Linked DNA regions of Duganella dendranthematis. The main gene of each other region encodes a partner of the protein of the gene in region 2 in a complex. Links are inferred from orthologs where the notes say so. Each region holds a gene or a part of one and is shown on either strand. Other genes may lie near its edges.

What was found.
Region 1: the proteins of HH213_RS25245 (region 2) and HH213_RS04505 are in contact, whole or in part, in a cryo-EM structure (PDB 9GE8), measured with the Escherichia coli proteins. The link is inferred for Duganella dendranthematis from one-to-one orthologs.

The regions. Positions count from the first base shown.
Region 1 is NZ_CP051684.1:955,968-959,452, forward strand. What follows is about bases 253-3,421. They hold HH213_RS04505 (ABC transporter permease), read right to left. Parts: upstream 3,022-3,421; coding sequence 484-3,021; downstream 253-483. Other genes in these bases: HH213_RS04500 (hypothetical protein), read left to right, coding at 253-479; HH213_RS04510 (adenosine deaminase), read right to left, coding at 3,022-3,421. Outside these bases: more of HH213_RS04500, read left to right, coding at 1-252; more of HH213_RS04510, read right to left, coding at 3,422-3,485.
Region 2 is NZ_CP051684.1:5,510,195-5,513,239, forward strand. Bases 308-3,036 are described here. They hold HH213_RS25245 (ABC transporter ATP-binding protein), read left to right. Parts: upstream 308-1,179; coding sequence 1,180-1,893; downstream 1,894-3,036. Other genes in these bases: mnmH (tRNA 2-selenouridine(34) synthase MnmH), read right to left, coding at 308-513; HH213_RS25240 (arylesterase), read right to left, coding at 510-1,034; HH213_RS25250 (S41 family peptidase), read left to right, coding at 1,893-3,036. Also shown: more of mnmH, read right to left, coding at 1-307; more of HH213_RS25250, read left to right, coding at 3,037-3,045.

The DNA.
Region 1 (3,485 bases), 4.6 Mb from region 2 along the record:
CCATCCGCGACATGGTGGCGCTGCACGATTACCGCTTTCTGACCGATCCGGCGCTGGCGGAAGTGGTGCGGGAACTCAAGCGCACGCTGGGCTTTGTCGAGCATTACATCTTCCCCAATCCGACCGGTATCCTGTTCCTCGACCGCGACGGCAAGGCCACGCTGATGATGATTGAAACCGAGGAAAGCATGCAGTCGCAATACGAAATCGCCCGTGACAGCGACGCCCCACGCTCGCTGCTGCGCGCGCTGCTGGAGCGGCGCGTGCTGACCTTCTTCAGCGATCCGTTCGGCGACGGCATGTACACCAGCAGCATGAGCGAGAACTGGCACCGCTACAGCGCCGCGCCGCGCATCTGCCAGGGCAAGGAGACCTACTACTGGGCGCTGTTCGAACTGCCGGCCCATTACTTCGACCAGCGCCCCCATACCTATGCGCAGTTCCTGCAGGAGCTGCAGCCGCAGGTGATTGCGGCATAACCGTTCACGCTTCGCGCAGCGTTTGCAGCGGCGGCTGGCGCAGCACGTTGCGCAGTCCTAGCCAGCCGCCGGTGATGGCGCACAGTGCGCCGGCCAGCAGGCCGACCAGCCACACCACAGGGCTGAATTCCCAAGCAAACTTGAACTGGTAGGTGGCCAGCGCCCAGCCCATGGCCGCCGCGCCGGTCGCCGCCAGCACGCCGGACAGCGCGCCGACCAGCGTGAACTCGATCAGCTGCGCCTGCGACAGCTGCTTGCGCGTCGCGCCCAGCGCCCGCAGCAGGCCCGCTTCACGCGTGCGCTCGTCCTGTGATCCCATCAGCGCCGCGTACAGCACCAGCACGCCGGAGGCCAGCGTAAAGATGAACAGGAACTCCACCGCCGTAATCACCTGGTCCAGCACCGCCTGCACCTGGCGCAGGATGCCGCCGACATCGACGATGGTCAGGTTGGGATAATCGCGCGTCAGCGCATTCATCGCCGCGCCCTGCCCTTGTGGCAGATGGAAGGCGGTGATCCAGCTTTGCGACACCTCCGTCATCGCCGCCGGGTTGATGATGACGAAGAAGTTGACCCGCATCGATCCCCAATCGAGCTTGCGGATGCTGGTGATGGTCACATCGACCGGCGTGCCGGCGATATCGAAGCGCAGCTTGTCGCCCAGCTTCCAGTGCAGCGTCTTGGCGATGCCCTGCTCCACCGAGGCTTCGCCGGCGCCCGGCTTGTCCTCGAACCATTTGCCTTCGACCAGCTTGTTCTCGGCCTGCATCTGCGCCATCGAAGACAGATTGAATTCGCGGTCGGCCAGGCCTTTGGCGCGGTCTTCGGTATAGGTGTCGGCGGTGACCTGCTTGTCGTTCACGGCGGTCAGGCGGCCGCGTATCATCGGATACTGCGGCGCGTACTGTACACCCGCAGCCTGCAGGCGCTTGCCGAGGTCCTGCTGCTGCTCCGGCTGAATGTTGATGATGAAGCGGTTCGGCGCATCCGGCGGCGTGGCGTTGCGCCAGGCAGTCATCAGGTCGCCGCGCACCACGGTCAGCACCAGCAGCGCCATCATGCCCAGCGCCAGCGACACCACCTGCACGATGGTCGCGCCGGGGCGGCGCTGCAAGGACGTGACGGCGAAACGCCAGCTTTGATGGTCAATCGCGCCGCGCAGCGAGCGCAGGGAACGCAGGCCAAGCCAGGCCACCAGCGCGAAGACGGCAAAAGCGCCGATGAAGCCAAGCGCCGTGTACAGTGCCATCGCCACATCGCCGGCTTGCCACAGCAGCAGCGCCACAAAGCCGGCCATGCCGAAGCCGTAGGTGGCCAGCGCGGTGACTTTGGGCGGTTCCTGCTCGCGACGGATCACGCGGTTGTGCGGCACTTTGCGCAGTTGCAGAATCGGCGGCAGCGCAAACGCGGCCAGCAGCAGGATGCCAATCGCCATGCCCTGCAGCGCCGGATAAATGGTCGGCGCCGGCAGTTCGGCGGAGACCAGTGATCCCAGCACTTCCAGCAGCACGTAGTGCGCGCCGAAGCCGAGCGCCACGCCCATCGCGCTGCCCAGCAGGCCGACCAGCAGGAATTCGATCAGGTACATGCTGGTGACCTGATTCTGCGTCAGTCCCAGGCAGCGCAGCATGGCGCAGGCGTCGAGGTGGCGCTGCATGAAGCGGCGCGCGGCCATGGCCACGGCCACCGCCGCCAGCATCGCCGACAGCAGGCCGACCAGCGACAGGAAGCGGTCGGCGCGTTCCAGCGTGGTTTGCATTTCAGGGCGGCCGTTTTCCAGCGACTCGACCCGCACGCCCTTGATATTGTTGTTCTTGATTTGCGCTTGCAGCCAGTCCTGATAAGCCTTGGCGACGGCGGCGCCGTTCTTCAGCGACGGCGGCGTGCCGACCAGCAGCCGGTAATTCACGCGCGAGCCGGGCTGGATCAGATTGGTGGCGTCCAGGTCCGACAGCGCCAGCATCACGCGCGGCGCGAAGGCCAGGAAGTTGGCGCCGCGATCCGGTTCGGTAGCGATCAGTTGCGTGACGGTGAAGGTCTTGTCGCCCAGCTTGAGCGGCTGGCCGACCTTGGTATTGAGGCTGCCCAGCAAGCCTGGTTCGATCCACACCGTGCCCGGTGCGGGAACGGTGCTGGCAGGCGTGCCGATACTTTGCTCGGCCTGCGCGGCGTCGGTAGTGATCTTCACCTTGCCGCGCAAGGGGTAGCCGGGACCGACGGCTTTCAAAGCCGACAGCATGGAGGTGGACGCATCGCCCTCGCCGGCTTGCGCCATGCTGGGGAAGGTGACGGTATCGGTCACCGTCAGGCCGCGCTGGATGGCTTGCGCGCGCCAGTCGGCACGTACCGGCAAATCGGCGCTGACCACCACGTCGGCGCCCAGCAGTTGATGGGCGTCGCGATCCAGCCCGCTGCGCAGGCGGTCGATGAAGAAGCCGGTGGCAGACAAAGCGGCCACCGCCACCGTCAGCGCGATCAGCAGAAAGCGCAACTGGCCGGCACGCCAGTCGCGCGCCGTCATGTTGAGGGCGAGTTTGAGCATTTAGATTTTAGCGAAGAAGGCGTCTACTTCATCAAGATACTGCTGCTTTTTGTCGGCCGGCAGGAAGGCTGCCGAGAAGCCGTTGCGCGCCAGCGTCTGCGCGTGCGACAGCCCCAAAGGCAGCGCTTCAAAGGTGGCGATGAAGTTGTCGTTCATGTAGCCGCCGAAGTAGGCAGGATCGTCCGAGTTCACGGTCGCCACGATGCCGGCGTCCAGCAGTTCCAGAATATTGTGCTGCTCCATTTTGTCGAACACGCACAGCTTGATGTTGGACAGCGGGCACACGGTCAGCGCCATTTTTTCGCGTGCCAGGCGTTGGGTCAGCGCCTTGTCCTCCAGGCAGCGCACACCGTGATCGATGCGTTCCACCTTGAGCGTATCGAGCGCGGTGTAGATGTAGGCCGGCGGTCCCTCTTCGCCCGCGTGCGCCACCAGGTGCAACCCCAGTGCGTGGCAACGCGCAA
Region 2 (3,045 bases):
CAGCACCTGCGCGCCTTGCGCATCCAACACTTCCAGCAAGCGGCTCTTGCCGCTGCCCGTAGTGCCGCACACCACCTTGAAACGCAAGGACGGCGCGTGTTCCAGCGCCGCATTCACTTCCTGGCGAAACGCCTTGTAGCCGCCATCCAGCTGCACCACCGGCCAGCCGATCTTGGCCAGGATATGTGCCATCGAGCCGCTACGGTTGCCGCCGCGCCAGCAATACACCAGCGGCCGCCACTCGCGCGGCTGGTCGATCCATCGTTCTTCAATATGCTGCGCGATGTTTTTCGCCACCAGCGCGGCGCCGAGCTTCTTTGCTTCAAACGACCCCACCTGCTTGTACATGGTGCCGACGCGGATGCGCTGCTCGTCGTCCAGCACCGGCGTGTTGATGGCGCCGGGCAGGTGGTCGAGTGCAAATTCGCTCGGACTGCGGGCGTCGATGATGGCGTCGAAGGAATCGAGCTGGTCCAGCACCTGGTCGATGCTTAATACTTCGGGATACTTCATTTGGCCTTAATGGTTTTTTGCAGCGTCGGCCAGATATTGGCCAGAATGGTTGGATGGGCTTCTGCCAGTGGATGCAGCCGGTCCGCCTGGAACAGCTGCGGCTTGTCGGCCACGCCATCAAGCATGAACGGCACCAGCGGCGCCTTGATATCCTTGCTCAGCGCGCCGTACATGGCGAAGAATTTGTCGGCGTAGTCGCGGCCGTAGTTAGGCGGCATGCGCATGCCGATCAGCATCACCTTGGCGTCTGCCTTGCTGGCGGCGTCGCTCATGGCGCGCAGATTGGCTTCGGCGGCCGGCACCGGCAGGCCGCGCAAGCCGTCGTTGGCGCCCAGTTCGATCACTACCAGGTCCGGTTTGTACTTGGTCAGCAGGGCCGGCAGGCGCGAACGGCCGCCGCTGGTGGTCTCGCCGCTAACACTGGCGTTGACGACTACCGCATCGATGTTATTCTGCTTGAGTTTCTGCTCCGCCAGCGCGACCCAGCCCGTGCCGCGCGACAAGCCGTATTCGGCTGACAAACTATCACCGAGCACAAGCACGGTTTTTGGTGCAGAATAGGCGCTCGCCGCTGCCGACAGCAGGAGCAGGGCGGCCAGTGATTTTCCAGATAAACGTTTAAACATATTCAGCATGCCCGATTTCCCTAATGCGTCAACTCATTTCATGCCGGAAGGCCCGGCCCTGGCGTCGTCGCCTGTGACGGCGTCTGGCGTGCAGCCGGCCATTGCCGTCAAAGGCCTGGCCAAGCGGGTCGCCGACGCCGCTGGCGAACTGACGATCCTGCACGAGGTAGATTTTACCGTGCAAAAGGCTGAGACGTTGGCCATCGTTGGCGCTTCCGGTTCCGGCAAGTCCACTTTGCTGGGTTTGCTGGCCGGCCTGGACACCCCCAGCGCCGGTACGGTGGTGCTCGACGGCGTAGATATTTATGCAATGGATGAAGATGGCCGCGCCGCCTTGCGCAAGGAAAAGCTGGGCTTTGTGTTCCAGTCCTTCCAGCTGCTGGCGCATTTGACGGCGGTGGAAAACGTCATGCTGCCCCTGGAACTGGCCGGCGTGGCTGGCGCCCGCGAGAAGGCCGAGGCGATGCTGGCGCGGGTTGGCCTGTCCAGCCGGCTCAAGCATTATCCGAAATATCTGTCCGGCGGCGAACAACAGCGCGTGGCGTTGGCGCGCGCCTTCGTCAGCGAACCGCCGCTGCTGTTTGCCGACGAACCGACCGGCAGCCTGGACGCCGCCACTGGCGAAGCCGTCATCCAGCTGATGTTCGAGTTGAATCGCCAGCATGGTTCGACTTTGGTGCTGGTCACCCACGACCAGGCCATGGCCGCCCGCTGCGGCCGCACCATTACCATTGCAGCCGGTCGCCTGGTTTGATGCGCGGCCTTGTTGCGGCTTGGCTGCTGGCGGCAGGCGCCGTCACTGCTGGCGACCTGCCGCAGACGGCGGAACAGTGGCAGCGCGCTGCCATCGCCGACATCGAAGCTGCTTATCAGATCACGCTGGACAACCATCCCGGCACCTATGATCCGGCCAATCCAGGCTTTGCCGCCCGTCTAGGCGAGGCGCGCAAGGCGGGCTTGCAATTGGCAGCGCAAGTGCGCGATGGCGCCGGTTATCAGGCCGCGCTGCTGCGTTTTAATACGGTGATCCACGACGGCCACGCGGGAGTGGCGTTCACCATGCCGCCTGCGGTGGAATGGCGCTGGCCCGGCTTTGTCGCCGCCTGGCGCGGCGACAGCATGTACGTCTATGCCACCGTGCCAGGCGGGCCGGCCGCCGGCAGCCGGATTAACGCCTGCGATGGCGAGTCGATTGTTACCCTGGCGCAAACCAATGTGTTTGCGTTCCAGGGGCGCAGCGATGAGCCGGGCAACTGGTGGATCGAAGCGCCCGACGTGTTTGTCGACAAGGGCAATCCGTTTATCAAGCGGCCGCAGGTGTGCACCTTCACGCTGGATGGCAAACAGTTTTCAATGACGCTGGCGTGGAGTCAGTACACCAACGAGATGCTGCAATGGCGCCAGCAAAGCTACAATGGCACCACGCTGCCGGTCGGCCTGAGCGAGCCGCGTCCGCGCCTGTATTGGGCCGCCATGCCGGAATTCCAGCCGGACGAAGCGCAACGCACGGCCTATCGCGCAATGTCGGCGGAACTGCGCGCGCATCCGCAGCGTTATCAGCAGGCGGATGCCGTGGTGATCGACCTGCGCGGCAATCACGGTGGATCGTCGCTGTGGAGCCTGGACTTTGCCGGTGCCTTGTGGGGCGATGCCGAGATGGCGCGGCGCGACCAGCAGCGCATGGGCAAGCAGCAAGTCTGGTGGCGCGTCTCGCCCGGCAATGTGGCGCATGTTCGGTGGATGGTCGGCATCCTGAAAGAGCAGGGCAATGCCGAGGTGGCGGAAGGCATCAATGCGCTCGCCAACGTCATGCAGGAAGCGTTGGAGCGCGGCGAAAAGTTCTATGTCACCGGCGCCGGCGCAGCGGCCGCAGCCGGCGCAACGTCCGCATCCGCCGCCAAGCGAC